Regions from separate parts of the Pseudonocardia charpentierae genome, predicted to be linked through region 2. Evidence: riboswitches for the same ligand, from Rfam matches in the RefSeq annotation. Region 2 holds a riboswitch; the other holds the start of a gene.
What was found. A riboswitch is a leader RNA that binds a small molecule or an ion and turns the genes downstream of it on or off. The one in region 2 is predicted to bind cobalamin.

Region 1: another riboswitch for cobalamin. It lies ahead of RM445_RS10575 (CbtB domain-containing protein); the one in region 2 lies ahead of RM445_RS02225 (homocysteine S-methyltransferase family protein).

The regions. Positions count from the first base shown of each region.
Region 1 covers NZ_JAVREJ010000005.1:254,161-269,094, forward strand. Annotated here, with positions in the region: gene RM445_RS10515 (benzaldehyde dehydrogenase) at 1-629, shown strand, start outside; gene RM445_RS10520 (glycerol dehydrogenase) at 679-1,824, opposite strand; gene RM445_RS10525 (hypothetical protein) at 1,966-2,313, opposite strand; gene RM445_RS10530 (NAD(P)/FAD-dependent oxidoreductase) at 2,376-3,389, opposite strand; gene RM445_RS10535 (helix-turn-helix domain-containing protein) at 3,470-4,051, shown strand; gene RM445_RS10540 (hypothetical protein) at 4,210-6,312, shown strand; gene RM445_RS10545 (hypothetical protein) at 6,312-7,073, shown strand; gene RM445_RS10550 (hypothetical protein) at 7,153-7,614, shown strand; gene RM445_RS10555 (copper resistance CopC family protein) at 7,626-8,204, opposite strand; gene RM445_RS10560 (cytochrome P450) at 8,361-9,587, shown strand; gene RM445_RS10565 (histidine phosphatase family protein) at 9,617-10,228, shown strand; gene RM445_RS10570 (hypothetical protein) at 10,187-11,173, opposite strand; cobalamin riboswitch at 11,271-11,491, shown strand; gene RM445_RS10575 (CbtB domain-containing protein) at 11,639-11,848, shown strand; gene RM445_RS10580 (CbtA family protein) at 11,839-12,729, shown strand; gene uxuA (mannonate dehydratase) at 12,749-13,870, shown strand; gene RM445_RS10590 (PucR family transcriptional regulator) at 13,892-14,934, opposite strand, start outside.
Region 2 covers NZ_JAVREJ010000001.1:465,790-480,723, forward strand. Annotated here, with positions in the region: gene RM445_RS02215 (hypothetical protein) at 1-450, opposite strand, end outside; gene RM445_RS02220 (MarR family winged helix-turn-helix transcriptional regulator) at 587-1,060, shown strand; gene RM445_RS02225 (homocysteine S-methyltransferase family protein) at 1,137-2,198, opposite strand; cobalamin riboswitch at 2,229-2,425, opposite strand; gene RM445_RS02230 (FAD-dependent oxidoreductase) at 2,476-3,498, shown strand; gene RM445_RS02235 (zinc-binding dehydrogenase) at 3,467-4,042, opposite strand; gene RM445_RS02240 (quinone oxidoreductase family protein) at 4,046-4,477, opposite strand; gene RM445_RS02245 (CGNR zinc finger domain-containing protein) at 4,571-5,167, shown strand; gene RM445_RS02250 (EamA family transporter) at 5,181-6,011, opposite strand; gene phoU (phosphate signaling complex protein PhoU) at 6,144-6,800, shown strand; gene RM445_RS02260 (YhjD/YihY/BrkB family envelope integrity protein) at 6,819-7,661, shown strand; gene RM445_RS02265 (polysaccharide lyase 6 family protein) at 7,683-9,197, opposite strand; gene RM445_RS02270 (hypothetical protein) at 9,348-9,473, shown strand; gene RM445_RS02275 (hypothetical protein) at 9,511-9,762, opposite strand; gene RM445_RS02280 (hypothetical protein) at 9,945-10,166, shown strand; gene RM445_RS02285 (peptidylprolyl isomerase) at 10,235-10,774, shown strand; gene RM445_RS02290 (rhomboid family intramembrane serine protease) at 11,025-11,696, shown strand; gene RM445_RS02295 (PH domain-containing protein) at 11,711-12,142, opposite strand; gene crgA (cell division protein CrgA) at 12,233-12,493, opposite strand; gene RM445_RS02305 (aminodeoxychorismate/anthranilate synthase component II) at 12,576-13,211, opposite strand; gene pknB (Stk1 family PASTA domain-containing Ser/Thr kinase) at 13,249-14,934, opposite strand, start outside.

The DNA.
Region 1 (14,934 bases), on a different contig from region 2:
CGTTCAACCACTCCGGGCAGATCTGCATGGCCACCAGCCGCCACCTCGTTGCCGACTCGATCGCGGCGGATTACGCGACGGTGCTCGCCGAGCACGCCGACCGGATCCCCGTCGGCGACCCGTCCGGCGGCGACGTCGGCATGGGCCCGATCATCGACGCCGCCCAGCGCGACCGGGTCCATGACGTCGTCACCACCTCGGTGGACGCGGGCGCGACGCTCCGCGCGGGCGGCACCTACGAGGGGTTGTTCTACCGTCCGACGGTGCTCTCCGACGTCCCTCTGACCGCGCCCGCCTACGCGCAGGAGATCTTCGGGCCGGTCGCCCCCGTCGTCGCCTTCTCGAGCCTCGACGAGGCCGTGTCGCTGGCCGGGGGCACGGAGTACGGGCTGTCGCTGGGCATCCTCACCCGCGACGTGATGAAGGGGCTGGAGCTGGCCGAGCGCATCCCGTCCGGGCTGGTGCACATCAACGACCAGACCGTCAACGACGAGGCGCTGATCCCGTTCGGCGGGGTCGGTGAGTCGGGCACCGGCTCGCGACACGGCGGTGCGGCGGCCAACCTCGAGGCGTTCACCGAGACCCAGTGGGTGACGGTGCGCGGCGACCTGCCCGCCTACCCGTTCTGAGCGATCGGGCCCGCCCCGCCCCGCGCCGGGTGGGGGCGGGCCCGCCTGCTCAGTGGTGCGCGACGTAGCGCACCGGCTCCGGGAGACGCGCCTCCTGTCGCACGCGCGTCGAGAACCGCTCGATGGACGCCAGCGCGCTCACCACGTCCGCGCTGCGCACCTCGAAGGGCATCGCGTGGATGGTCTCGCCCTCGACCGTCGCGGCGTCGGCGACCGTCTTGAGCGAGTCGAGGTCGTCCGCGCTCAGGCCGACCTCCGTCAGCGTGTTCGGCAGCCCGACCCGCGTGGTGAACTCGACGAAGTCGCGGATCTCGCTCGCCGGGGCACCCTCCAGGACCAGCTGGGTCACCGAGCCGATGTTCACCTTCTGCCCGTGCGCGAGCCCGTGCGTGGCGCCGACGGCGGTGAGCCCGTTGTGGATCGCGTGCGCGGCGGCGAGCCCGCCCGACTCGAAGCCGAGCCCGGAGAGCAGCGTGTTCGCCTCGATCACCTTGTCGAGCGCGGGCGTGACCTGGTGGTCGCGCACCGCGTCGACGGCCTGCAGCGCGTTGTCCCACAGGACGTCCCAGCTGAGCTTCGCCAGCGCCGTCCCCGTCAGCGTCGGCAGCCCGCCCGCCATCGTGTTGGAGTTCGACTGGGCCGTCGCCCGGGCCTCCAACCAGGTGGCCAGCGCGTCACCGACGCCCGCGACGAGCAGGTCGACCGGCGCGTTGGCGACGACTTGCGAGTCGACGAGCACGAGGTCCGGGTTCCGGGGGAAGAAGCGGTACTCCTCGAACTCCCCGTCCTCGGTGTAGATCACCGACAGCGCGCTGCACGGCGCATCGGTGGAGGCGACCGTCGGGCAGTTGGCCCAGCGGATGTCGGCCAGGAAGCCCGCCGCCTTGACCGCGTCGATCGTGCTCCCGCCACCGATCGCGACCGCGACGTCCGCCCCCGAGCTCTTGATCGCGCCGACGAGCCGGTCGACCTCCTTCGCGCTCGGCACGCCGCGGAACGTCTCGCGCTGCACCGGCAGGCCGGCGTTCTTCAGCGACGCCTCGACGTCGTGCCCCACCAGACCCCAGACCAGGTCGTCGGCGACGAGCAGCGGCGTCGACCCGATCGTCTTGAGGTAGTCGCCGAGCTGGTGGATTGCCCCCTTGCCCTGGACGTAGCGGCTCGGGCTGATCACGGTGCGGACGGGTGCGGCCACGGCGGACTCCAGACCTGACGACGATGTCCGTGCCGCACCGGACCTGTGTCGACCGGCGACAGCACACTGTGGACAACGACCCTAGGCACGGCACACCGCCACCGGTGCCGGTTGTCTCACTTTGACACGGGTCGTGCGGCGTCAGAGCATCGCGTCGATCTCGGCCCGGTGGTACGCGAGCGGGGTGACCGGGAAGCCGAAATCGTCCTTGTGCAGGCTCGCCGACCCGCACCACCCGCACCGTCCCGCCGCGTCGATCACGGCGCGACTCTCGAGCTCGGCCCGACGGCCCGCCGGACGACCGGCGACGGCGGGGCGCGCGTCGCGGGCCTTGACCTGGCGGTAGAGCCACCAGGCGCCGAGCGGGATCGAGACGATCAGCGCGAGACCGAGCAGGCTCTGCACGAACCCGACCACGATGCTGATCGCGATGCCTGCCAGCACGAGCACTCCGACGACCTGCGCCACCCGCAGCACGATCCCCGACATGGCGGTCTCCCTTCGCGCGCCCGCGACCGACGCTACCCGCACCGGGCGGGCTCGGAACCGCGTCAGAAACCGTGGCGCCGGTCGCCCGCCACCGCCGCGCACAGCCGTGCCTCGGACTCCGCCGAGAAGGGCTCGCGGTACGCGGCGACCGCCGCCTGCGTCTCGTCCATGACCAGGTCGGCGTTGATCTGCGCTCCCGCCATCGCGGCGGCCGCCGCCGCGGCGCCCACCTGCGCGGTCAGGTCCGTGACGTTGCCGGCGACCCACACCCCGGGCACGTCCGTCCGGCCCGTCGGGTCGGCGGGGACGTACTCACCGACCCCGCTCGGGTGCTCGACGGCCCGCAGCCCGAGACCTGCCAGGAGATCCGCCCGGGCGACCATCCGCGTCGCGACCACGACGGCGTCGCGGCGGACCACTCGGCCGTCGCGCAGCCGGACACCCGTCAGCCGGTCGTCGGCGACCTCGACCGCGGTCACCTCCCCGTGGACAACCCTGATCCCGCGGGCCGCGAGCTGCTCGGCCTGTTCCGCGGTCGGGGGAAGCGTGTGGGAGAAGAAGGTGACGTCGGCGGTCAACTGCCGGAACAGCAACGCCTGGTGCACCGACATCGGCCCGCTCGCGAGCACGCCCACGGCCTGGTCGCGGACCTCCCAGCCGTGGCAGTACGGGCAGTGCAGCACGTCGCGGCCCCACCGCTCGCGCAGGCCGGCCACGTCGGGCAGCTCGTCGACCAGGCCGGTGGTCACCAGCAGCCGCCGCGCCCGGACCGATCGACCGTCGGCCAGGGCCACGATGAACCCGTCGCCGTCCCGCGTGGCTCCAGTGACCTCCCCGTCCACGACGACGCCGCCGTACCGCCGGACCTCCGCCCGGCCCTGTGCCAGCAACTCGCCCGGAGACGTGCCGTCGCGGGCCAGCAGGCCGTGCACTCCCTCGGCCGGCGCATTGCGCGGAGCTCCTGCGTCGATCACCATCACAGCCCGCCGCGACCGGGCCAGCATCAGCGCCCCGCTCAACCCCGCTGCGCCGCCACCGACCACCACGACCTCTGCGTCGTCCATCCACTCGTCCATCACGACCACCTCCACGACAGACCATGCGCCGATTCGGCAGACATCGGCAACTTTCGTTGCTGATGTGGCAACATGCAGGAGTGGACGACGACCTGGACGACGCCATCACCGCAGCCGGCCCACGGCTGCGCGCGCTGCGCAAGCAACGCGACATCACGCTCGACGAACTGTCGTCCCAGACCGGCATCTCCAAGAGCACGCTGTCGCGTCTGGAGTCCGGCAGCCGCCGCCCCACGCTGGAGCTGCTCCTCCCGCTGGCCCGGGTCTACGGCGTCACCCTCGACGAGCTCGTCGGCGCCCCACCGACCGGCGATCCCCGCGTCCACCTCCGCCCGGTGACCCGCAACGGCATGACGATGCTCCCGCTGACCCGTCGCGCGGGAGGGATCCAAGCCTTCAAGATCATCATGTCGCCCGGCGGCCGGCCCGAGGAGCCCGATCCGCGGACCCACGAGGGATACGAGTGGATCTACGTTCTCAACGGGCGGCTGCGGCTGGTGCTCGGCGACCACGACCTGGTCCTCACCTCCGGCGAGGCGGCGGAGTTCGACACCCGGACACCCCACTGGTTCGGCCCGGTCGGGGGAGCGGCGGTCGAGTTCCTCAGCCTGTTCGGCAAGCAGGGCGAGCGCGCGCATCTGCGCGCTCGGCCGAAGGGCTGAGGCGCTCCCGGCGTCCTCGCAGAGAGCCCGGCCTCCTCGCCGACGCGGTCGCCTCTGCGACGAGTGCGCCACGTCTGCGAAGAGGGCGGGAACGGCGCTGCACGATCGTCTGCACGTTGGGGCAGTGCGTTCCGCGGCGGCGTCCTTAGGCTGATCGCGTGGGGCAGGAGCACGCCCGTCGGCGCGAGCACGCGCGGGAGCATCCGGCGCCGCGTCCGGCCGCCGTTCCTCCCACGTCTGCGCACGACGCGGTGATCGGGCTGCAGCGCGCGGCAGGGAACCGCGCCGTCGCGGTGTCGCTCGAACGCGGGCGACGACCGGCGGCGCCGGTCGTGCAGCGGGTGCACGTCGACGGGGCGTTCGACGAGAACCTCTTGCAGCCCTACGACGCGCGCAACCGCTCCACCCGTGCCCTGACCCCGCACGTGTACAGCCAGGACGTGCACTACGACCTCACCCGTGGCGCCACCCAGGTCGACCTCGTCGTCAAGATCCGCTTCGTCACGCCCGACGACCGGCAGATCCCGGCCGCCGACACCGCGCGCCGCACCTACATCGCGAACATGTGCGCCGGCGTGGAGGCGGCGTGGGGCAGCAAGTACGTGTTCGTCACCAAGGCCCACCCGCCGCCGCCCGCGACCGGCACGGGCACCACACCGGCGCCAGGCGCCGCGGCGCCCACCCCTGTCCCGGCTTCCGGGACGACCGCCCCACCCGAGCCGGGCACCGCCGCGCCGCCGGCTGCCGTGGACGTGCGGCTGCCGGTGAAGTTCAAGGCCACGCCGGAGTACAGCCCGACCGACGACGGCACGATGCCCATCGTCCACGTGCACCCGCAGACCGAGGCGGCCGACTCGTCCCGGCCCGGAAAGCGGATCGACTCGGGCAACTGGTTCATGAACATGGGCGACTACGACACCGGCGACCCGAACGAGGCGGTGAAGACCGCCGCCCACGAGTACGGCCACCTGCTGGGCATCCCCGACGAGTACTCGCAGAGCAACACCCAGATGCACAAGCTCATGCACCAGGCGTCGCCGACGCTCGCCGCGGGGGAGGACCAGAGGCTCGACGACGCGGCGACGAAGTACATGGTCCTGCGGGCCATGGCGCCCTCCTTGGCGCAGCACGCCCGCGCCGGCGCGGCCCGGGCCACCAAGGCGATCGGCGCGAAGCGCGCGCACCTCGAGCAGGAGGTGCGCGCGGCGATCGCCGGTCTGTGGTCGGACGCGGGCGTGATCGACGCCGTCAAGGCGGAGGTCGGGCCGCAGCTCACCGCCGGGGGCCACCCCGCGCTCGTGGGACGTGTCGACGCGCTGCTGCGTCACCAGGGCGCGGGCGTCGACACCGGCAGGATCGCCCGCACCATCGTCAAGCAGCAGATCGGCGCGAAGAGCATCGAGACACTGGTGCTCAGCGCGCTGCGGAAGGCGATCTTCAGCGCGCAGCGCGTGGCCATCCCGATCACGAACGCCTCGGGCCAGGCGTCGACGATGAACGTGGAGATCGGCACCTCGCAGACGGTGAACAAGGCGGCATCGGGCGGCGCGTTGAACCAGGCGGCGGAGAAGGTCGCGGGAGCCACGATGGACGCTCCCGCAGGCAAGGGTGGCAAGGCACCGCCGTCGCTGCGCCCGTCGGGGAGCTTCGTCTCCGAGCTGCAGGCGCTGACCGCGACCTGGACCGCCGGGGCGGACACACTCGGCGCACAGGCTGCCGCGATCAAGGGCAAGGCGGGCGACGACTACCGCACCTGGGCCCTCGATGCGACGTCCGCCGCCGACGAGACGCAGCTCGCGAAGTTCCTGGGCGGCGTCGCCGAGTCGCTCTCGTTGTCGCTCGGCGGCGAAGCGATCAACACGTTCCTGAACTCGACCTTCGCCACGATGATGCAGGGCCAGATCGACGCGATCACCGCGGCCGTCCAGACCGAGATCGACTCCCACCGCACCGCGACACCGACGGGCACCAGCGCCGCGCCGGTCGCCGCGCCGGACCCGCGGGTGGCCGCGGCCGTCGCGAAGGTCAGCGCCAAGATGCGGGCCCTGCAGGCCGCCCCGGGCACGGCGGTGCCCGGGGCCAAGATGACCGGCGAGACGGCCGCCCCCACCACCCAGCACACGTCGTTCACGGTGATGTCGATGATGGGCGCAGGCAACGAGGGCGGTCTGCGGATCGACTACCTGGCCAAGATCCTCGATCAGTTCAACACCCAGTTCAAGAAGCCCGAAGAAGACGCCTTCAAGACGGAGACGACGTAGTGGCCGCACTCTTGACCTTCGAGCTCGCGGAACCCGGCCACGAACGGCTGGTCGTCGACACCGACGGGACCGTGAGCTACGAGGTGCTCGTGGCCGCCCACCCGGCGTGGGCCGACCGCGCCGGGACGTTCCGCGCCACGCTCGACCCGCCGGAGCTGCGCGTCACCGAGGCCCTCGCCCGCGACCTGATCGACGCCGACCCCCGGACGCGCGGCCGGACCGAGCCCGTGGTCACGGCGTACGTCGACGGCCGCAGTGCCACGCACCCGCTCGGCGGCCCGCACGGCACCGCGGCCGAGCTGCTCTCCGACCTCGTCGACCGCGCCCGGCAGGATCCGGTGGCCGTGGTGCAGCTGGCCGCCGAGGTGCTCGACGGTGGAGATGTGCGGGTGGCCTTCGCGAGTGTCGGTACCGAGCCGGTGACCTTCCAGGTCGAGCCGGCGTCGCTGCGGGTGCGGGTGCAGGTCGACGGGCAGTGGCGCGACGGCCGGTCCGCCCCGCCGTCGCGGTTCTCGCTCGTGGCCCCGCCCGACGGGATCTTTCCGGCCGTTCTCGCCCCGGCCTCGCTGGCTCCCGGCCGCACGGCACGCGGCCTGCTGGCGGTGGGGGAGCAGGCCGACCGGCTGCGGGTGGTGGTCGAGGGGCTGATCGAACCGGCCGACGGGGCGGACGTGGAGCCGGACGACGACGACCTGTTCGGCTCGGCGGCCCCACCGCTGCGCCGGTTCCGGGTGACGAGCCCGCCGGCCCAGCGCCCCTGAGGTCGGCCTCCCCGCATCCCGGACCCGCCTCCGGGATCCACCTGATCCGCGCCGCCCCGGCGGGCGCCACGCTCGATCCATGACCGATCGCCTCCGCCCGGCCCGCCGGCTCGCCCCGCTTCCCGACCCGCTGCGCTGGTCGATCACTGCGTGGCTCGCGGCCGTCGCCTTCGGTGTCGCCGAGACCGCCGTGCGTCTCGTTCTTCCCGATCCGCCGACGGCCGGCGAGCTCGCGGCCCGGTCGGGGGTCTACGCCGTCGTCGCCGCGGCGGTGCTCGCGCTCGCCTCCGGACGCCCCGCTGTCCGGATCGCGGTGGCCGTGGTGGTCGGCGGGATCGGCACGCTGTCGCTGATCGCCGAGCCGGTGGCGTGGTGGGCCGTCGGCGGCTCGCCGGGCACGTTCCTGGCGGCGGCCGACGGGGCCACCCTGCTGATCGTCGGGCTCCGCGCGGCCCACCTGCTCGCGGTGATCGTCGCGATGGCGGCCATGTTCCACCCGCGCGTCAACGCCTTCTTCCGATCACCCGCCCGCGCCACCTGACCTCGCAGCGGTCACTCGCGGCCCGCGCCGCGGCGCGTCCGGATCACCCCGAGGCCGGCGAGAACGCCGACGACGATCACGACGATCGCCACCCAGACCCACCCGGACGTCCCGCTGCTCGCGCCGCCGGCGGCCGCGGGAGCCGGCTCGGCGGCCGCGGTCGCGATGGCGGTCGCGGCGGAGACCGTGTCAGGAGCGGCTTCGCTGGTCGTCGCGGTGGCCGCGGCGGCGAGAGTGAAGCGCACGGAGCCCTTGACCTCGTCCCCGTCGTCCGCGATCACCGTGTAGTTCAGGGTGCACGGGCCCGACGGGCCCACGGCCTGGACCGGTGCGGTGACGGAGGCACCGGTGACGGTCGTCGTACCGACGATCCACGACGACCCGTCCGGGCCGGTGACGTTGATCGGGTCGGCGGGGAGCGACACCGCTCCCTCGAACGTCAGCGTCACCTTCTCCGGCGCCGACGACAGCGACGCGCCCTCCACGGGATCGCTGCCCTTCAAGGTGGTGCGTGCCATGGCCGGCCCGGCCGTGAGGAAAACGGCGAAAACGGCCAAGAGCACGGACAGAGCGCCGCGCAGAATCGTCACGAAAGCCCCTCTCCTGTCGATGTCTGCAGCTCGACCGGCCTGTCGGCCGGGCCCGCGGAATTGTTCCGCGCCGGTTTCCGGTGGCTGTGTGCGGGGTCATGAGAAATGGCGGGTGGAGTCGGGAACCCCGACGGCGTCGGTACACGTATCAGGAGCATGACCTCGTGCCCCGCTGCCGCGTCCCCCGCGTCCGGCAGCGTCGATCCGGTCCCGCTCCTCCTGCCGCTGCTGCGGAACCGGTTCGACCCCGACGCGGACCTGGGCGAGGTGCGGCGCACACGCCCGGTCGCCCGGCTCGACGCCGACGACGGCGTACCCCCGGTGTGGCTGGTCACCGGCTACGACGAGGTCCGCCGGGTACTGGGCGACAGCAGCTCGTTCAGCAACGACCTGCGCCATCTCGCCGGGACCGGGCTGGAGACCCTCGCCGCGCAGAACCCCGGCGGCCTGGGCTTCACCGATCCGCCCGACCACACCCGGCTGCGGCGCCTGCTGACCCCCGAGTTCACCGGACGGCGCCTGCAGGCCCTCGTCCCGCGGATCGAGACGGTCGTCCGTTCCCGGATCGACGCCCTCGCCGCGCAGGGGCCGCCGGCCGATCTCGTGGCCGACTTCGCGGTGCCCGTGCCGTCGCAGGTGATCGGTGAGCTGCTCGGCGTCCCGGAGGAGGACCGCGACGAGCTGGAGAAGTGCAGCATCGCGCGCTTCGACACGTTCGGATCGATGGAGGACTCGCTCACCGCGGTCAACGCCTCGCTGGACCTCCTCGGGGAGCTGGTCGCCCGGCACCGGGTCGATCCCCGGCCGGGCCTGCTCGCGAACCTGATCGCCCGCCACGGCGACGACCTGTCGGACCGTGAGCTGGCCGAGCTCGCCGACGGTCTGCTGAGCGGAGGCCACGAGACCACCGCGTCCATGCTCGCGCTCGGAACGCTCGCGCTCCTCGAGCAGCCGTCACTGGCGGACGGTTTACGCACCGGTCGGATCCCGGTCGGGCGGCTCGTCGACGAACTGCTCCGACACCTCTCCGTCGTCCAGGTCGCGTTCCCGAGGTTCGCCACGTCGCCGACGTCGGTGGGAGGCGTCGCGATCGAGGTCGGGGACATCGTGCTGTGCTCGCTGTCGGGGGCCGACCGTGACGGCGTGTTCGGCGCACATCCCGACGACATCGACCCGGACCGCGTTCCCGTCCCGCACCTCGCCTTCGGACACGGCCTGCACCGCTGTCTCGGCGCGGAGCTCGGCCGGCTCGAGCTCCGGATCGCGCTCCCGGCCCTGCTCGGCGCGTTCCCCGGCCTGGCGCCGGCGGTTGCGCCCGACCGGATCGCGTTCCGTGAATACTCCCTCGTGCACGGGATCCGGGCCCTCCCCGTGACGTGGTGACGCCGCCGCGGAGCGCTACGGTCCGCCGTATGGACGCCCGTCCGGAGCCCGGCGGCCGGGTCACGCTGCTCGCACACGCCCCGACCTCGGTGACGGCCTCGGCCGCGTTCCCCGCCGACGAGCCGCTCGACGCCCGCGGGCGGGCGTGGGCCGAGGCAGGGGCCGCAGACCTGCCGCGGGCCGACCGGGTGCGGTGCGCACCGGAGCGGGCGTGCCTCGAGACGAGCGCCTGCCTGCGGTGCACGCCCGATCCCGATCCGGGCCTCGCGGGATGGGACATGGGCCGTTGGGCCGGCCGGACGCTCGACGACGTCGCCGCCGAGGAGCCGGCGGAGGTCGCGGGATGGCTGGCCGACCCGGCGGCGGCACCGCACGGCGGCGAACCGCTCGCCGCACTGATCGAAAGGACAGGGCACTGGCTGGCCGGGTTGCCGACCGGGCACACGCTCGCCGTGTGCGCGCCTGCGGTCGTCCGCGCGGTCGTCGTCGCCGTGCTCGGGGCGCCGCCGTCGGCGTTCTGGCGGCTCGACGTCGCGCCGATGACGTGGACGGACCTGCGCGGCGGACCGAGCCGGTGGACCGTCCGCAGCGCGGCCGCGTCAGGCCGCGGGAGCCGACGCGGTCGTGGGAGTGGCGAGTGACCTATCGGGTGCCGGTTCGACTGCCGGTTCGACCCGGCGGAACGCCGTGATCGCGACGAGGAACAGTCCCAGACCGCCGCCGAACGTGATCACCGTGGCGATCCGGTCCAGGTCGAACGGCCCGCCGAAGGCGAGAACGGCGCGGTGGAACGTGAGGGTGTCGGACAGCGTGAGCAGCGCCGTGAGGACGCCGACCGAGCCGTAGAGCGCGGCCCCGAGCAGGTGTCCGCGCAGCGTCAGCGCGGCGGCCAGGGGACCGAGCAGCCAGGTCGCCATGCCGATCCCTGCGGCGCCGAGCAGCGCCACCAGGCCGGGAGGTTCGGCGACCACGAGCGACGAGCCGATCACGTGGACGACGTAGGCCGCCGTCACGACGAGGACGACTCCGGCCAGTGCCGTCCTCGCCCCACCGGGACGGCCACGTTCCACCGCCAGCCCGCCGACGGTGTACGTGCCGAGCAGCGCGGCGACGGTGAGCGCCCACCACGGGAAGGGATGCGGAGCGGGCGGCCACACCCGGTCGCCGCGCACCGTCACCGGGAGATCGCCGACGGCGAGCGGCACCGCCCACGCCCCGACGCCGGCAGGGGGCGCCGCGGGGTCGCCGAGCCGGGCGTCGGTCCAGGCGGCCGACCCGCCGGGCGGTACGACACGAGGTCGGCCGGCCTCCGTACCCGGCACGGTCACCGGCTGTGCCGTGTCGTTGTCGAGCCGGAGGCGCGCCCCGCCGTCGATCACCACGACGTCCAGGCCCGGGACGGCGGGCTCGAGGGACAGGACCCGCGGCATGCTGCTGACGACGACGGGGGACTCGGTGCCACCGTGGGCCGCTGCGGACGTGGCGCCGAGCGGCAGCAGGACGACCGCGAGCAGCGCACCCACGGCGATCCGGAGGAGGACACCGGCCCCGAAGCGGCGGCCGGCGACGGCGGGAGCCCGGGACATCCGCACAGCGTCGACGGTGCCGGAGACCGGCGTCAAGGCGAAGTGGATATCACAAGACACATCACATAGTGGGATGTGCGCAGGTCGCAGGCGGGGTTAGAGTGCTGCTGCCGACGGTCCGGGTCCGGTGTTTCGCACAGGATCCGGGGCAAGAGGGAACCCGGTGAGAATCCGGGACTGTCCCGCAGCGGTGAGTGGGAACGACAGCCGTCAACGAAGCACTGGGTGGGAGCCCGGGAAGCGACGGTCAGTAGGTCCACCGGGATCCTCCGGTGGGTGCCCACGAGTCCGAAGACCTGCCGCCGGTGCGCGCACCTGCCGGTGTGCGCGGATCCGTGTGCCTCGTGGGTGGGCCGGAGCGGACGGTGGCGCGGTGCGCCCCCGGCCTCCTGCCTCAGCCCTCGCGTCGTACGCAGGTCCTTCGACGCGGACGGCTCGACAGAGCCGGAAAGGCAGGAAGCCCAGATGACTGGTGCCTACGCAGCGGGCACGCGCCCCGTGGCGATCCCCGTCTCCACCACGCTCCCGTGGCTGTTCGGCTCGCTCGTCCTCGGCTTGCTGATCTACTACTTCATCGGCATCGACGAGGGCGCGACCTCGGTGTTCGGCAACACCATGGTCGTCCACGAGTTCGTCCACGACGCCCGGCACTTCCTGGGATTCCCGTGCCACTGAGCGGGCCGGCACCGGCTGGGGCCGGTGCCCTGGTCAGCGGCCTGGTCCTGCGGGCCGCGGGCGTCGGACTGCTCGGCGGGCTGGTCGCGTTCGTGTTCGCGCGGATCTTCGCCGAGCCGCTGATCCAGCAGGCGATCGACTACGAGGGCGGCCGGGGCGAGGCCGAGGCGGCGCTGGCCGCGGCGGCGGGCGAGCCCGTCGGCGCGGAGGGGTCCGAGCTCTTCAGCCGGGCCGTCCAGGGCAATGTCGGCATCGGGGTCGGCATCATCCTCTTCGGGCTCGCCGTGGGCTGCTTCTTCGGTGTGGCCTACTGCCTGGCGTACGGCCGGGTGGGCCGGGTATCGGCCCGGCAGCTGTCGCTGCTGGTCGCGGGCGGCGGCTTCCTGGTGCTCTTCCTCGTGCCGTTCCTCAAGTACCCGGCGAACCCGCCGGCGGTCGGCAACGACGCGACGATCGCGCAACGGGCCGGGCTGTACGGGGTCATGGTCGTGGCCTGCCTGGTGTTCGGCGCGGCCGCGCTCTGGCTGGGGCAGCGGCTGGCACCGCGGTTCGGGACCTGGAACGCGACGCTGCTCGCCGGCCTCGCGTTCGTCGTCGTGATCGGCCTGGTCATGGTCCTGCTCCCACCGCTGGGCTCGCTGTCCGCGAACGCGGGCGAGGTGGGCCCGGCGCTCACCGAGACACCACAGCCGCTGCGCGACCCGTCGGGCGCCATCGTGTTCCCGGGCTTCGACCCGGACCTGCTGTACTACTTCCGGCTCTACTCGGTGATGGCTCAGGCCCTGCTCTGGGGCGTCATCGGAGTGGCGTTCGCACCACTGGCCGAGCGGCTGCTCGCCCGGTCGGGCGTCGACGACAGGCAGGGGACCCCCGCGGTCTGATCGATGCCAGGAGAACGACATGAAGATGGGCTTCCGCTGGTACGGCGAGGGGAACGACACGATCTCCCTCGACGACATCCGGCAGATCCCCGGGGTCGAGACCGTGGTGTGGAGCCTGCACGACAAGCAGGCCGGCCAGGTGTGGGAGACCGACGAGATCGACGCGGAGATCGCCAGGATCACCTCGATCTCCACCGAGGCGGCCGCCCGGGGCGTCACCAAGACCCTCGACGCCGAGGTGGTCGAGTCGGTCAACGTGCACGAGTCGATCAAACTCGGCAAGACCGTGCTCGGCCTCGGCCGGGACGAGGCGATCGACAACTACATCACCACGATCGAACGGCTGGGCCGCGCCGGCGTGAAGGTGGTCTGCTACAACTTCATGCCCGTCTTCGACTGGCTTCGTACGGATCTGTGGCACCCGCTCCCCGACGGTTCGACGGCGCTGTTCTACGAGAAGGCCGTCGTCGACCAGATGTCGCCGGAGAAGCTGATCGCCGACATGGAGGCCAACTCCGGCGGGCTGACGTTGCCGGGCTGGGAGCCCGAACGCCTCGCCGGTTTCGGTGAAGTGAACGCGGCGTACGAGGGCGTGACCCACGAGCACATGTACGCCAACTACAGGTACTTCCTCGACGCGATGATCCCGACGTGCGAGGCGTACGACGTGAAGATGGGCGTGCACCCCGACGACCCCCCGTTCGACCTCTTCGGTTGGCCCCGAGTGGTGTCGACGAAGCAGGACCTGGCCACCGTCCTGTCGCTCAACAGCAGCCCCTACAACGGTCTGACGCTGTGCCTGGGCTCGTTCTCGGCCAACCCCGAGCAGGACGCCGTCGACGCCGTCACGACCTTCATGGACCGCATCCACTTCTCGCACGTGCGCAACATCAAGCACTTCCCGAACGGCGACTTCACCGAGGTCGCGCACCGGGCCCGGGAGGGCGACGTCGACACCGTCGGCATCATGAAGGCCTACGCGGAAGCCGGGTACACCGGCTACATCCGGCCCGACCACGGCCGGCACCTGTGGGACGAGAACACCACCCGCAGACCGCGCCCGGGCTACGGGCTCTACGACCGGGCGTTGGGCATCCAGTACCTGCTCGGGGTGTGGGACACCGTCCGGTACCAGGGCTGACCTGCGCCCGGCAAGCAGCGGTTACCGGTCGACGGCGAGGTCGCGGTGCGGCCAGCCCAGCAGTTTCGCGCCGAGCACGGCGGTGTGGACGGTGAAGCGCTGGGCGGGGTCGGCGGCGTCGTATCCGGTGAGGGTCTTGATCCGGTCGAGCCGGTAGGTGACGGCGCGCACCGACAGGTGCAGTCGCCGCGCCGCCGTCGTGGCGACGCCGCCGGTGACGAAGTAGGCGTCGAGGGTCTCGAGGAGCGGCTCGGCGCCACCGCGGGCGTGCACCAACTCGCCCAGGACCGACTGCACGAGATCGGCGATGGCGGGCTGGTCGCGCAGCAGCACCCGGTATATCAACAACTGCTCGGCCTGGACCAGTGAACTGTCCAGCCGCAGCCGCACGGCCATGGTGAGACCCTCGCGTGCCTCCTCGTACGACCGGGCGATCCCGTACGAACCCGGGTAGGGGCGGCCGACGGTGACCCGCCAGGGCCTGCCGCGCGGGAGCCGCGCCAACTCGGCCAGCATGAGGTCGCCCAGAGTCTTCGCACCCGTGCGTGGGCCCGGGACGTCGGTGTCGGCCGGGGTGAGCACCACGATCCAGCCGTCCTTCGTGGCGACGAGGACGTCGCGGTCACCGGCCCAGCGCACGACGGCGCGTTCGAGGGAGCTGATCGCCGCCTCGGTCTCGTTCAACCGACCCGAGGGGGCGGCCAACGCGACCTGGTGGGGTCGCGCCATGTCGAGGCCGAACGGCTCGGCCCGCTCCACCAGTCTGCCGACGTCGGCATCGCCGCGCAGGAGGTCTTCGACGAAGTCGCGCCGCAGCGTCTCCTCCCACCTGACCATCTGCCGCCGCGCGTCGTTGTACCCCTCGGCCAGGCGTGCGACGGCTTCGTCGACCACGTGCAGCACCGCAGCCGCCGCTGCCCGGACGACCTCGCTGTCCCGTGACCGCACGACCGCCGGCAGCTGCTGCCACAACCGGCGTGCCGCCGAGAGGTACAGCTGCACGGCACTGCCCGCCGACACCCCCAGCTCCGCCGCTCGGCGCCCGAGAAGATCGACCGCGTTGA
Region 2 (14,934 bases):
GACCGCCGAGGCCGAAGCCGGTCCGTCACCCGGCTCGCCGTCGAGCAAGGCCATGGCCCGGTGCTGCGCGGGCAGCACGACCGCCGCGAGCAGAACTGCGGCGATCACCGTGAGGACGATCGACGCCAGCAACCAGACGTCGCCCAGCACGCGCATCCGGATCGCGAGGGCGAGACCGAGCACGGGCACCGCGAGCCCGAGCACCGAGTAGACCCGGCTGATCCGGTGCAGCAGGCGGGTGACCGGCTCCGCGGACGACAGGTGACCGTCGACGGCGTCGGGCGGAGCCTCCCCGTCGGACACCGCGGCCGGGCCGGCGCCGACGAGTCGTCGGGAGGCCTCGACGAGCGCCTGCCCCGCATACCGCGGGAACAGGCTCACCGCCATCGTCACGGGCCCGATGAAGACGATCGCGGCCAGCACGTGCGCGCTCAGCAGCAGCTTGCTCACCGTCGTCACCTCCGTCGTGGTTTCAGCTCAGCTGAAACTGACGCTAGCACGTCTCCTGTTGCGGTTTCAGGAGGGCTGAAAGACGGTGGATCGGCCTCCACTGCGCAGGCGACGCGATCGATGTGAGACTGGCGCCGTGACGCAGCGGACCACGGCTGACCCGCCCACCGGCGGCGGCCTGCCCGCGCCCAGTCCGGCGCTGTTGATCACCATGCTGGGCCGACGGCTGAGTGCCGAGATCGAAGGGGACCTGGTCGTCCACGGGCTCACGCTCCGGCACCTGTCCGCGCTCGGCCACCTCCGACGGGATCCTGGGCGGTCCTACAGCGAACTCGCCCGCCGCGCCGGCATCACCGTGCAGAGCATGCAGGCCACCTTGCGTCAGCTCGAAGCGCTCGGAGCCGTCGAGCGCCGCAGCCCGTCCGGGCGTGGCCGCACTGCCGAGCTGCACCTCACCGACGCAGGCAACCGGCTCCTCGCCGCGGGCCAGGACACGATCGCCGCCGCCGACCGGCGGCTGCTCGCCACGCTGCCCGACCACGATGCGGCCACGCTGGGCGAGCTGCTGGTGCGCCTCGTCCGTGCGGCGAACGTGGGCGCCGAGGCGTGACGGTTGCGGGCGGGGTCGCGGGCGGGCGTTGGTCCGCCCGCGACCCGTCGAGCTGGTCGGCGTCGTCGTCGCCCGGTCAGGCCCGGTCGCCCAGTGCCACGATGTGCTCGGGCAGACGCTCGTTGTCGCCGTACATGAAGTGGTTCTGCATCTTCTCGGAGAACCGGCTGGCCTCCGTGGTACGCCCCACCGCCTCGGCGACCTGGCGGATCAGCATTGGTGACGCACCGCAGCAGACGCCGAGATAGTTGATCCCGAGCTCCGCTGCCTGATGGGCGAAGGCGCCGACCTCGTAGCGGTTCGCGTACAGCGGGTCCAGTGCGGTCGGGAACGTGCGGCCGTGCGGGGCGGGTACGTCGGCGCCCGGGTCGCTGAGGTTGAAGAACGTCGGCTCGGCGTCGGTGGTCCGGTACGGGATCGGAAGCGCACCGACGTGGCAGGACACGGCCGCCCGGATCTCGCGGAGCCACGGCAGCATGGTCCGCGGACCGCGGAAGCAGTTCATGCCGACCACGTCCGCGCCGCCCTGCTCGAGACGTTGGCAGGTCTCCACGATCCCCACGCCGTCGGTCATCTCGTTCTGCGCCATCGGAGCGATGGTGAGCACCACCGGCAGCCCGCTCGACTTGGCGATCTCGAGGGCGGCCAGGGCCTCGCCGGCGTAGTAGAAGGTCTCGCCGATGATCAGGTCGGCGCCGCCCTCGACGGCCCAGCCCACCATCTCGGAGAACATGTCGCGGACCTCGCGCTGGCGCTGCGGGTCGGCGGGGTCCCAGATGTTGCTGTTGGAGATGTTGCCGGCCATCAGGTTGCCGGGGTGCGCGTCGGCGACCTCGCGGGCGATCTGCAGGGCCGCCCGGTTCAGCGGTTCGAGGAGGTCTTCCTTGCCGATGACCCGCATCTTCTCGCGGTGCCCGTTGTAGGTGAACGCCTCGACGATGTCGGAGCCCGCGCGCTGGTAGTCCACGTGCAACGCACGCAGCGCCTCGGGGTACTCCAGGGCGACCTCGGGGACGAACTCGCCGGCGGTGAGGTAGCCCCGCCGTTCGAGCTCGAACAGGAATCCCTCGGCGCAGATCACCGGGCCTGCGTCGAGGCGGTCGGTCAGTGATGTGCGGTCTGGCGTGCGGTCACTCATGAGCGCAGCCCTCCATCTCTCGTGGATCGGCACTACAGGACCGATGCAGGCGGTCTCCTGACTCCCAGGTCAGGCGCTGCACCCCGGCCTTCCCGAACCGTGCGGTCCAGTGGCGAGTTCGGGACGGGCTCCCTGGTCACAGTGGCGAGGACCGTGTCGGACTTGCACCGACTTCCCGGTTCTGCATCGCTGCGGTGAGTCTATGACCCGGAACCCTCGTTCGCCCCGGACCCTCGCGAGGTCGTCGATGCCGAGCTGCACTGGCTAGCCTCGTGGGGTGCGGATCGCGGTGGTCGGAGCCGGTGTCGTCGGCATTTCCACGACGGCCGCCCTCCTCGACTCCGGACACCAGGTCGACTGCTACGAGTCCGGCACGATCATGGGCGAGCGTTCTGCCGGCTCGACCCGGATCTTCCGCTTCGCTCACGTCGACCCGGAACTCGTGCGCCTCGCCCAGCGGGCGAAGGTCGGTTTCGACCGCTGGAGCGAGCAGGCCGGACGGCCGATGTTGGTCAACAGCGAGTGCGTCGTCACGGGCACCGACATGGCCGCCCGGGCTGCCGCGATGGCCGAGGCGGGCGCGGACCACGAGGTGGTCGGTGCCGGTTCCGGACGACTCCGGTTGCCCGTTCGCGACGAGCCGGCGGTCGCACTGATCGACGTCGGCGGGGGAGTCGTCGACGTCGACGCCGTGCGCGACTTCCTCACCCGGCGCGCCGGTTCCGCTGTCGTTCCCGAGCCGGTGTACCGCCTCGACGTCACTCCGGGTGGCGCTGCGCGGGTGACCGCGGTCGACGGCCGACGCGACTACGACGCCCTGCTCGTCGCGGCCGGGGCGAACACGGCTCATCTGGCCGAGCAGGTCGGGATCTCCACGTCGCCGTCGCTGGCTCATCACCTGCGCTGCACGTTCCGCGTCGACGGCGACGCCTGGCAGTCGTGGATCGACAAGCCGGCGGACCGGCCAGGCACCTACCAGCACCAGACCGGCCCCGGGCAGTGGGCGGTGGGCGGCCGCGTCGACCCTGGGCTCACCGTGTGGGAGGTCGGCAAGGATGCGGCAGTCGACGCCTCTCGAGTCGCGCTCGTCGACTACGCACGGGAGCACCTCGCCGTCGACCCCTCGGTCGTGGACAGTCTCTACTGCACGACCGACCCACAACTCGGAGACGGGATTCATCTCCGCCGCAACGGCCCGGTCACCGTGGTCTACGGCGACAACCTCATGAAGTTCGCCCCGGTCCTGGGCAGTGATCTCGCGCTGTCACTCACCGGAGAGGAGCAGCCGGCCCGGTCGTGAGGACGACCTTGCCGCGGGTGGCGCGGTTCTCGAGTTTCTCGTGGGCCTTCGCCGCATCGGCGAGGTCGAAGGTGGCGGCGATCGGCACGGTGAACCGACCGGCGGCGACGCCTGCCAGCAGGCTCTCCAGATCGGTGCGCGGGTCGTAGCCGTGTTCCATGAGCGCGGTGATCTGGAAGCCGAGGATCTGCACGTTCTTGGGGTAGAAGTCGCGCGTGTCGATCGTGCTCGGGGCGAGTGCCACGTTCGCGAGGGCGACCACGCGTGCCGCGTAGGCGGCGGCCTTGAGGCTGTCGGCGAAGGTGTCCCCGCCGACCGTGTCGAGCACGATGTCGGCTCCGCGCCCGCCGGTGACGTCGTGGATCGCCGCCAGCGTGGCTGCCCGGTCACCCTCCGCGGTGTCGATGACGGTGTCGGCACCGAGCTCGCGCACCCACTCGGTCTTGGCCGGTGTGCGGGCGGTGGCCACGACGGTGGCTCCCGCGGCCCCGGCGATCTGGACCGCGGCGCTGCCGACGCCGCTGGCTGCGGCATGGACGAGCACGGTCTACCCGGCCTGGACCTGGCCGAGGTGATGCAGGCAGTACCAGGCGGAGAGCCACGCGGTGGGCAGGCTGGCGGCCGAGGCGTCGTCCACGCCGTCGGGAACGGGCACGACGTGCGTGGCGGGGACCACCGCCTGCTCGCGGTAGAAGCCCGGTTCGTTGGTGGCGCCGCGGGCGATCACGCGGGTGCCCGGTTCGAGACCGGTGACGCCGCTGCCGATCCGGTTGACGGTGCCGCAGGCCTCGAGGCCGAGCACGAGCGGAGGCTTGCCGGCGCGGTGGTAGTTGCCCGCGCGGGCGAGCAGGTCGGCCCGGTTGACGCCGGCGGCGCTGATGTCAACGAGGACCTCGCCGGGGCCGGGCGCCGGGGTCGGGGTGTCGGTCAGGTGCAGTACCTCGGGGCCGCCGAAGTGGTCGAGCACGACGCTGCGCATCGAGGTTCTCCTGTCGTCCGGGTACCTGTAACCTTTTCAACTAGTTACAAACCATAGCGGCTCGTAGTACGCCTGACCACGAGGATCGATGCGATGACCCGGCCGGGCTCGTCCGCGGACGAGGAGTTCCCGTTCTACGGCGGGCGTGTCTGCCTCGACCTCGTGGCGACCTTCGGCAAGCGACACTCGACGGCCCCGATCGAGCGCCTGCCAGACGTCGCGGCCGTCCGGCGCTGGTTGCGAGCAGCCGGGGCCCTGCCCGGACAGCGGGACTGTCCGGTCGACGCGGGCCAGCGGGATTCACTGATCGAACTGCGTGAGGCGATCCACCGGATCGTCCTCGCGGCGCGAGCGGGTCGGAGCCTGCCCGCAGACGACCTCGTCACCGTCAACACCGCGTCGGCCGGGCCGGAGTTCGTGCCGAGCCTTCCGCGGGGGCGGGGCGGGCGCGGCGTGACATGGACCTCGAGGGAGCCGTTCGCCAGCGCGCTGACCCTGTTGGCCCGCGACGCGATCGACCTGGTCGCCACGGTTCCGGCGAATCGCATCAAGGAATGCGAACATCCCGACTGCTCACGCATGTTCGTCGACGAATCCCAGTCGGGCAGGCGCCGCTGGTGTTCGATGCGGGCCTGCGGCAACCACGTCAAGGTGACCGCCCATCGGCGCCGCAGCGCCACCACGCGGTGATCCCGGACAGGCGCTACAGGTTGACCAGGGCGATGCCCCGTGCGACCACGGCGGCAGCGATCACGCGACCGACCCCGAAGCGTTCCCCGAAGAACACCGTGCCGATGACGGCACCGAAGACGATGCTGGTCTCCCGCAGCGAGGCGACTGCGGCGGTGGCCCCGCTGGTCTGGGCGACGAGTATCAGCCCGTAGGCCGCGAGCGACACCACACCTCCGCCGAGTCCCGCGCCCAACACCCGCGGCGGGATTCTCCAGCCGGCTCCACGACGCAGCAGGGCGATCACCGGCATCACCGGGCCCTGGAGCAGGAACATCCAGGCCGCGTAGACCAGCACCGGGGTCGTGCGGACGGCGCCGGCGTCGACGACGGTGTAGCCGGCGATGCAGATCCCGGTCGCTCCCGCGGCCCCCAGGGCAGGCAACGCCGCGCGCGTCAGGCGGCCGCCGTCGAGGGCCAGGCTGACCAAGCCCAGCGAGATCACCGCGACCCCCACCAGCTGCCACACCGGCAGGACATGGCCCAGCGCGACCTCGATCGCCGCCACCACCAGGGGCGCGGTGCCGCGGGCGACCGGGTAGACCTGGCTGAAGTCGCCGAGCTGGTAGCTCGCCCACAGCAGCAGGGTGTAGATCACGTGGAGTACCGCCGAGGCGACAATGAAGGGCCACGCCGCCGATGGCGGTAGCCCGAGCACGAGGGCGGTTGCCCCGCCGATGACGGTGTAGGCCACGCCGATGAGGGCGAATCCGACCAGGCGGTCGGAGACCCCGTGGGCCATCGCGTTCCACACCGCGTGCAGCACCGCGGCGACCAGGGTGATCCCCAGGACCCCGCCGGTCACTCCGGAAGGGGCGCTCGCGACGGCAGCAGCAGCGGACGTCAACGCCGGCAACCAGGCCGCTCCTGGGCCGCCGGCGTCACGAAGATGCTGATCGCTCCGGAACGGTCCATGCGACAGAACTACCCTCGTGAGATGCGCGACGTCTATCAGGAGCAGCTCGCCGGCCTCAGCGACGTTCTCGCCGGCATGTGTCTTCAGGTGGCGACGGCGATGGAGCAGGCGACCCGGGCCCTCCTGGAGGTCGACCTCCAAGTCGCCGAGCAGGTGATCGCCGAGGACCTGCGGATCGACGACCTGCGGGCCGACGCGGAGGAGAAGGCGTTCGGACTTCTCCTGCTGCAGGCGCCGGTCGCGACCGATCTTCGCGTGGTGACGTCGGCGATCCACAGCGCAGGCGACATCGAGCGGATGGGAGATCTCGCCCTGCACGTCGCGCAGACCGCCCGCCGCCGCCACCCCCATCCCGTGCTTCCGGCGGAGGTGACCGGTTACTTCGCCGAGATGGGATCGACCGGGACGGCGCTCGCACGCAAGGCGGCCGAGGTCATCCGCACCCGGGACGTCGACATGGCCTCGACCCTCGAGGCCGACGACGACACGATGGACGACCTGCACCGGCACATCTTCAGCGTGCTTCTCGCGCCGAGCTGGGCGCACGGCGTCAGGCCGGCGGTCGACATCACCCTGCTCGCCCGCTTCTACGAGCGCTACGCCGACCACGCGGTGAGCGTGGCGCGCCGCGTCGTCTATGTGGTGACGGGGCGGATGCCGGGGCCGCTCGCCGTCTGACTCTCTACTGTCGACTCCGTGGTGGGTGTCGTCGGCGACGAGCTGATCCAGCGGATCGGCACGTGGTTCCCCATCCGGGTGGCACGCCGCTACCTGGCCGTGAGTGGCTACGACCGTGCCCTCGCGCTCGCCTGCCAGGCGTTCGTGGCGCTCGTGCCCATGCTGATCGTGATCGCCGCGACCCTCTCGGAGAGGGGACGGGTGGTCGCCAACGGCTACGTCGTCGACGGGCTGCACCTCTCCGGCTCCGCGGCCGCCGACCTCCAGGCCCTCGTGCAGCGACCGCCCGACGCGACGGAGCCCATCACCCTGGTGGGAGTGGCGCTGCTCGTCCTGTCCGTGTTCGGGTTCACGCGGACGCTGCAACGGACGTGCCAGGCGGCGTGGGACCTGCCGACGCAGGGCCTACGGGGGTTCGCGCTGGGGCTCCTCGGCGCGGCCGCACTGGTCACGGAGGTCGTCGTGACCGTCCTCGTGGGCCGCCTGCTCGTGGACACCGCGAACGCGGTCGTGATCGTGTACGTGGTCCGGTTGATCCTGGCCGTTCTGCTGTGGTGGCCGGTGCAGTGGCTCCTGCTCGGAGGACGCGTCAGCTGGTGCCACCTGTTCCCGGGATCGGTGGTCCTCGGGGCCGGACAGGTGGTCGTGACGGCGGTGTCCGGGGTGTATCTGCAGTGGGCGATCCAGGACCAGGCCGACCGGTACGGGTTGATCGGCGTGTCGTTCGTGCTGGTGTCGTGGCTGATCGTGCTGGGACTACTGCTGGTCGTCGGGGCGGTGGTCAGCGCCGAGATGGCGCACGACCCTCCACGTCTGCGCCGGTCCGTCCCGGTGTCGCCGGAGCCGTCCGACGGAGAGTGACGCGGCGGGACGGTTCCCGGGTCACCGCACCAGTTCGTCGGCGCCGACATCCTTGGGTCCTGCACGCGGGGTGCCTTCGAAGTCGGTGTCGACGAAGTCGAAGGTGCCGACGGCCTTGTCGACCTGCGGGCTGGCGGGCGCCAGCTTCCACGTCGACCCGACCTCGACGAGCCCGGCCGCCGACTTGCTCGCGACCGTGTTGTCCTGCAGTGAGCCGCCGACAGCCGGCTTGACCTGGCGGATGTCGCCGGAGTCGGCCAGCAGGTTGTTCGCCACCGTCGGGTTGACCGGTGCCATGGCGTAGTTCTCGCCGACGACGATGCCGGTCGCGTTGTCGACCAGGGTGTTGAACAGCACCATCGCGTCGACCACGCGGTGGTGCTTGTTGAGCCCTCCGCCTGCTTCCGCGTCGCCACCGTCGATCGACAGGGCGGAGTCGTAGCCCGTGCCGGTCGTGCCGGCGATGTAGTTGTTGAAGACCCGGTTGTCGACGCCGTACAGGCGGATCCCCCCGGTGCCCGGCCGTCCCTCGCCGAGGATGACGTTGCCGTACAGCGAGTTGCGGTCACCGTGGCGCAGCGAGACGACGCCCTGCGAACGGCGGACGGTGTTGTAGCGGACCGTCATGTCGCTCGCCTTGACGCTCACGACCTCGGGATCGCCGTCGCACTCCTCCAGCAGGTTGTACTCGAACACCGTGAAGCCCGACGACATGGAGATCTCGCTCCATCCCAGGCGCACGGCCTCCTTTTCGTTCTCCGCGCGCGGGCCGATCTTCAGGAACCTGTTGTGGTCGATCCGGTCGTACTGCGAGACCTGGGTCTCCGACCCGTCGAGCGTGAGGTAGTTGCCCGAGTCGGTCTTGTTCCGGAAGGTGTTGTGGTCGATCCGGTTGTGGTGGCTGTCCGCCCCGCCGAGGTAGAGCCACTTGCTCGAGCCCTCGCCGCTGCTGCCGCGGTCGAACGTGTTGTGGGTGACCCGGACGTTGTTCGACGACTCGAGCTTGAGCATCGTGTTCGCGCCGCCGAGGAACGTGAGGCCGTCGACGACGACATGAGCGCTCTTCTTGACCACCATCGCGGAGCCGGCCGCGAGCACGGCCTTGCCCGGGTTCGCCGCCCGGACGACCACCGGGGAATCAGCCGTGGCGGCCACCCGTACCCCGAAGTCGCCGTCGTAGGTACCGTCGGCGAGGACGACGGTCGTACCACCGGCGATCGACGCCAGCGCGACGTCGAGCGAGGCGGAGTCGGCGACCTCGACCGTCCGCGCGGTGACCGGGAGCGGGTCGTCGTCGCCGTCGAGGAACGAGTCGTCGAGCGGGCGGAGCGGCGGGTCGGCCTGCCCCTCGGCGACCGCACCCGTCGGGAACGCCGAAGTGGCCCGGCCGCCACCCGCAGGACCGACCCCGGTCCGGTCGGAGCTCAGCATCTGCACGGCGACCAGGCCCGATCCTGCGAGCACGACCGCGGCCACACCCAGCGCGACGGCGTTGCGCCGTGCGAACCCCGGAGCCCGTCCGTCGCGCTCAGGCACAGGTGTCTCCTTTGGTCGCGTGGGCACAGATATTGCCTCAACGACGTCCGCTCTCCCCGGACAGGTGGTGTCGAGTTCCCGGCCCACCGGGCTCTCGATCCGAACTTTCCGGTCGCCGTGGGGAATGATCAGGGCAGGGAGGTGGACGGGATGTCACGCCGCCGTAAACGCCGGCTCGGCCTGTTCGGCTTGATCATGCTGGTGATCGTCGTAGCCGTCGCCTGGCTCTTCCTCGGTCAGGCAGGTCTCGTGCCGCCGCTGCCCATCGGGCGGTAGGTCCCGTAGCTCGCGATGCTCCACGTGAAACATCGCCTCACTCGACGGCGTCCGGTTGCTCACCCAGCAGCAGGCGGCACGACTGGACGGTCTGCCAGCGGACCGCCCGGTCGAGGTCGGTGAGGTGCCGGGCGAGCTCGTCGAGGATCAGCGCGAGGGCGAACGCGATGTGCTGATGTTGCAGGCCGGCATAGCCCGAGCGGATCGCTTCGCTGCGCAGGCGGGCCGCCGCCCGCTCGATCACGCTCCGGTCGGCGCGCAAACTGGCCGTGCGCTCGTTCTGGTTCACCCGGTTCCCCTCGGTCGTACGTCCGGTCCGAGGGGAAGTCGGACACCGTCAGCATGCCGTCCACGGCGAGGTGGCGCCAGAGTGAGGTCCGACGCACCCGCCGACGCGCCGGGAGTAACGTCACGGTCTCGGATCGGTGTCGATCACGTCACTGATCCCGTATCGAGCTCCCCGGAGGACCCGTGATCCGTCTTGTCGCTCCCCTGACCGTCGCGTTCGGCGTGCTGACGCTGCTGACGGCCCTGGCCACCATGATGGTGGCGGTACCGCTGGCCATGGTGACGATGATCACGGGCTTCTGCTGGTACGCGGAGCGACCGCGGACGCCTCGCCACAACGGGCTGTGCGGCGGGTGCCGGGCCGGATGTGTCGAATGCCGGGAGCGGATCGAGATCGCGAGCTGACACCCGGCCCGCCCGTTCGGGACGTCGCGCTGCGTCCGCCAGGGCGCCGCGGCGCCGGTGCTGGCACGATGGGTGCCGTGACTGCACCGAATACGAAGCCCACCGCCACGCTCCGGACGTCCGAGGGTGACATCAAGATCAACCTCTTCCCGGACCATGCACCGAAGACGGTGGCGAACTTCGTCGGCCTCGCGACGGGCGAGAAGTCGTACACCCAGCCCAACGCCAGCGGAGGCAACTCCGGCCCGTTCTACGACGGCTCGGTCTTCCACCGCGTGATCAGTGGCTTCATGCTTCAGGGCGGCGACCCGACGGGCACCGGCCGGGGCGGCCCCGGCTACCAGTTCGCCGACGAGTTCCACCCTGACCTGCGCTTCGACCGCCCGTACCTGCTCGCCATGGCGAACGCCGGCCCCGGCACGAACGGTTCGCAGTTCTTCATAACCGTGGTGCCGACCCCGCACCTCAACCGCCGGCACACCATCTTCGGTGAGGTCGCCGACGCCGAGTCGCGCGCCGTGGTCGACGCCATCGCGACCGCATCCACGGACCGTTCGGACCGCCCGCTGAACGACGTCGTCATCCAGCGGGTCGAGATCTCCGACTGACCCCGCCACCGGCCCGCCCCGCCTGACCGGAGCCCGCATGTCCCATCCCGCCGGACCGCCGACACCGCCGTGGCCCGGTGGGCCGCCGCAGGGCGCCGCCGCAGTCTGCGTGCGGCACCCTGACCGCTCCACGGGGCTCAGCTGCACCCGGTGCGGCCGCCCGGCCTGCACGGACTGCCTGCGCGAGGCCTCCGTCGGTTACCAGTGCGTCGACTGTGTCGGCGAGGGTAACCGCGGAGTGCGTCGGGGAGTGACGATCGCGGGCGCGCAACCCGGGGGGCGCCCACTCGTCACCCCGACGCTCGTCGCGCTGAACGTCGCGGTCTTCGCGTGGACGGTCGCCACCTCGGGCAGCGTCTCGAGGAACGACCGCGCACCGCTGTTCCAGCAGTGGGCACTGGTGCCCGCGGCTGTCGCCGACGGCGAGTGGTGGCGGGTGATCACCGGTGGGTTCCTGCACTTCGGCCCCATCCACCTGCTGTTCAACATGATGGCGCTGTGGGTGATCGGCAAGGACATCGAACCGGCGCTGGGCCGGTCGCGGTTCCTGGCCGTCTACCTGGTGTCGCTGCTCGGCGGGTCGACGGCGGTGATGCTGTTGTCGGCGCCCAACGCCCTCGTTGCGGGGGCGTCGGGAGCGGTGTTCGGGCTCATGGGGGCGCTCGCGGTGCTCCTGCGTCGGCTGCGGATCCCCCTGGGTCAGGTGGGCGGGCTCATCGTGGTCAATCTCGTGATCACGTTCCTGTTGCCCGGCATCTCGGTCGCCGGCCACCTCGGCGGTCTCACGGTCGGAGCCCTCGCGACGGCAGCCCTGGTCTACGCCCCGGCCGCCCGGCGGCTGCCGGTGCAGACCGCCGCGCTCGGCGGTCTCTCGCTGGTGCTGCTCGTGGTGATCGCGCTGCGCATGACTGCGATGGTCTAGCGACCGACGCCGGGTCAGGGTGTCGGAGGGCGAGCCGCCCGCACCGCCTCTGCGACGTCCACCGGGTCGTCGCCGAGGTCCAACCTGCCGAACACGAGCAGCCGCTCGGCGCCGTCCGGCTCGACCACGTCCAGCTCCAGCATCGTCGAGTCGCGACCCCAGCGGCGCACCGCCTGCGCCCGCACGTCGCGGATCTGTGCCCAGGGCACGGTCCGCGTCGTCAGGCCTCGGACGGTCACCCCGTCGCCGTCGGCCCGTAGCCGCGGCCGTGCGCGGGTGCCGTACAGCGCGGCCAGTACCAGGCCGACAGTGGCGGCGGCCGCCAGCAGGAGGCCGGGCACGTCCGCCGTTCCGATCAGCTGCGTGCACCACACGGCGGCGGCCACCGCACCCGTCCACGCCACCCCGACGAGCCCGGCGGACGGGCTCCAGGTGCCTCCCGACACGCTGCGGGACCTGTCATTCACCGAGCGCGACCAACTGTCCACAGATGTTGTCCACACTGGGGATGATCTGACCCCGGACGGGTGGACCGCTCAGCGCCACCGCATGGTCATCAGCAGACCGACCACGATCAGTGCGAACCCGATGACGAAGTTCCACGATCCGAGGGCGATCATGAAGCCGATCTTGTCGCCCGCCAGGTAGTTCACGACCAGCCACGCCAGGCCCAGCAGCATCAGGCCGAGCATCACCGCGACGTACACGGGGTGCGTGGGGCCTGCGACCTGCACCGGCGTCCGGACGTTCGGCGGCGGCGTGTACGGGGTCTTCCGGCGGACCTTGGACTTGGGCATGGTGCGACCTCGCGGTGACGAAATGGCCCGGCGTCGCCCGGGCGCGCTCGCTCTACGGTACCGGGGCCGCGTCAGGCGGTGGTCAGGCGCGTGCGCTGACCTCGGCGGTCTCCGCCGTCAGGGCCGCCACGAGCGGCTCGGCCACGGGGTGCCCCGCCTCGGCCATCCAGTTGGCAAGCATCCGGTGCCCGCCCTCGGTGAGCACGGACTCGGGGTGGAACTGCACGCCCTCGACGGGCAGCTCGCGGTGGCGCACCGCCATCACCACTCCGCTCTCGGTGCGGCCGGTGACCTCCAGCGCGTCGGGCACCGTGTCGGGACGGATCGACAGCGAGTGGTAGCGGGTGGCGATGAACGGGTCGGGCAGGCCGGCGAGCACCCCCGCGCCCTCGTGATGGACCAGCGAGGTCTTGCCGTGCAGCAGTTCCGGTGCTCTCTCGACGACCCCACCCCAGGCCACGCCGATCGCCTGGTGGCCCAGGCACACGCCCAGCAGGGGCAGCGTCCGCTGCGCAGCCGCCCGGATCACGTCGATGCTCGCACCGGCGCGCTCGGGAGTGCCGGGGCCGGGGCTGACCAGCACGCCGTCGACGTCGTCGAGCTCGTCGAGGTCGACCTCGTCGTTGCGCCGCACCGTGGTGTCGGCACCGAGCTGGGCGAGGTACTGGACGAGGTTGTAGACGAAGCTGTCGTAGTTGTCGACGACGAGGACGCGCATCGATTCAGCCTAACCAAGCGGCGGTCCGGCAGGCGCGTCAGTTCCCGCCGCCACTGCTGTCCGTGGGCGTGGAGCCGCCGCCGGAGAACTGCCCGACGACGAGCGTGATCTGGTCGTCCGTCGACGTGTTCTTGCCCGCCGACGGCGACTGGTCGAGCACCCGGCCGTTCTCGTTCGCCCGGTCCGTGCTCTCGAGCTGCACCCGGATGTTGGAGAAGCCCTCCGCGGCCAGCGTCGCCTGGGCCTGGTCGATCCGGCGGCCCCGGACGTCCGGCATGTCGATGCTGTTGCTGTCGCCGGTGGACACCCGCATCGTGACCGTGCTCTTCGGCGCTGCCTGGGTGCCTGCGGGCGGGTCCGTGCTCGCGACCTCGCCCGAGTTGCCCCCGTCGACGCTCGTGGTCCGCACCGAGAAGCCGGCGTTCTGCAGCTCCTTCTGCGCGTCGTCGGCGTCCTGGCCGGTGACGTCCGGCACCGCCACCGTGGCCTGCTGCTTGCCGACGACGACGGCCACGGGGGTGCCTGCGGCGACGTTCTCGCCCGCGGCGGGCGTCGACGAGATGATCTTGCCGACCTGGCTGCTGTCGGAGGTGTTCTGCTCGGTCTGCGGCCCGAGGACGAGTCCGCGCTCGATCAGCAGCGGTCCGGCCTCCACCACGGTCTTGCCGGTCAGGGGCGGCACGGCGGCCTGGTCCGGACCGTTGCCGACCTGCAGCGTGACTGTGGTGCGCTCGGCAACCTCGGTGTTCGCAGGCGGGTCCGTGCCGACGACCCGGCCCTTCTCGTCGACCGACGACGTCACCGGGGTGATCGTGGCCAGGAGGTTCGCCGCCTGCAACGCGGCACGGGCGGCCTCCGGCTGCTGGCCGGACACGTTCGGCACCGCGACCTGCCGCACCGACGGCGACCCGCCGAAGATCAGGTATCCGGTCAGCGCGAGGAGCCCGACCACCACGGCCGCGGCGATGCCGATCGCGATCCGCCGCCCCCGGCGGCGGTCCGGCTCGTCGTCGTAGTCGCCGTAGGACGTCGGCGGCGGAGGCGCAGGTGCGTACCGCGTGGCGCCGGCACCGTTGATCCGCCGGGTCTGCGCCGTGGCGCGGGGATTGTTGACCAGCGCTGTGCGCTCGTCCTCGCTCATCACGATCGGCGCCAGCGGCTGCTGCCCGGAGCGCACGCGGACCAGGTCCGCCCGCATCTCGGCGGCGGACTGGTAGCGGTTGATCGGGTTCTTGCTCAGCGCCTTGAGCACGATCGCGTCGAGGGCCGGCGTGACCTGGGGGTTCACCTCGGACGGCGACCGCGGGTCCTCCCGCACGTGCTGGTAGGCCACCGCGACCGGGGAGTCGCCGGTGAACGGCGGCTCGCCCGTGAGCAGTTCGAACAACACGCAGCCCGCGGCGTAGACGTCGCTGCGGGCGTCGACGGCCTCGCCGCGCGCCTGCTCGGGCGACAGGTACTGAGCCGTGCCGATCACGGCGGCGGTCTGGGTGACGTTCTGCCCCTCACCCAGCGCGCGGGCGATGCCGAAGTCCATCACCTTCACCGCGCCGGCGCGGTTGATCATGATGTTCGCGGGCTTCACGTCTCGGTGGATGATGTTGTGCTTATGGCTGAAGTCGAGCGCGGCACAGACGTCGGCCATCACCTCGATGACCCGCTGCTGGCTCATCGGCCCCTGCGTCTTGACGATCTCGCGCAGGGTGTGACCGTCGACGTACTC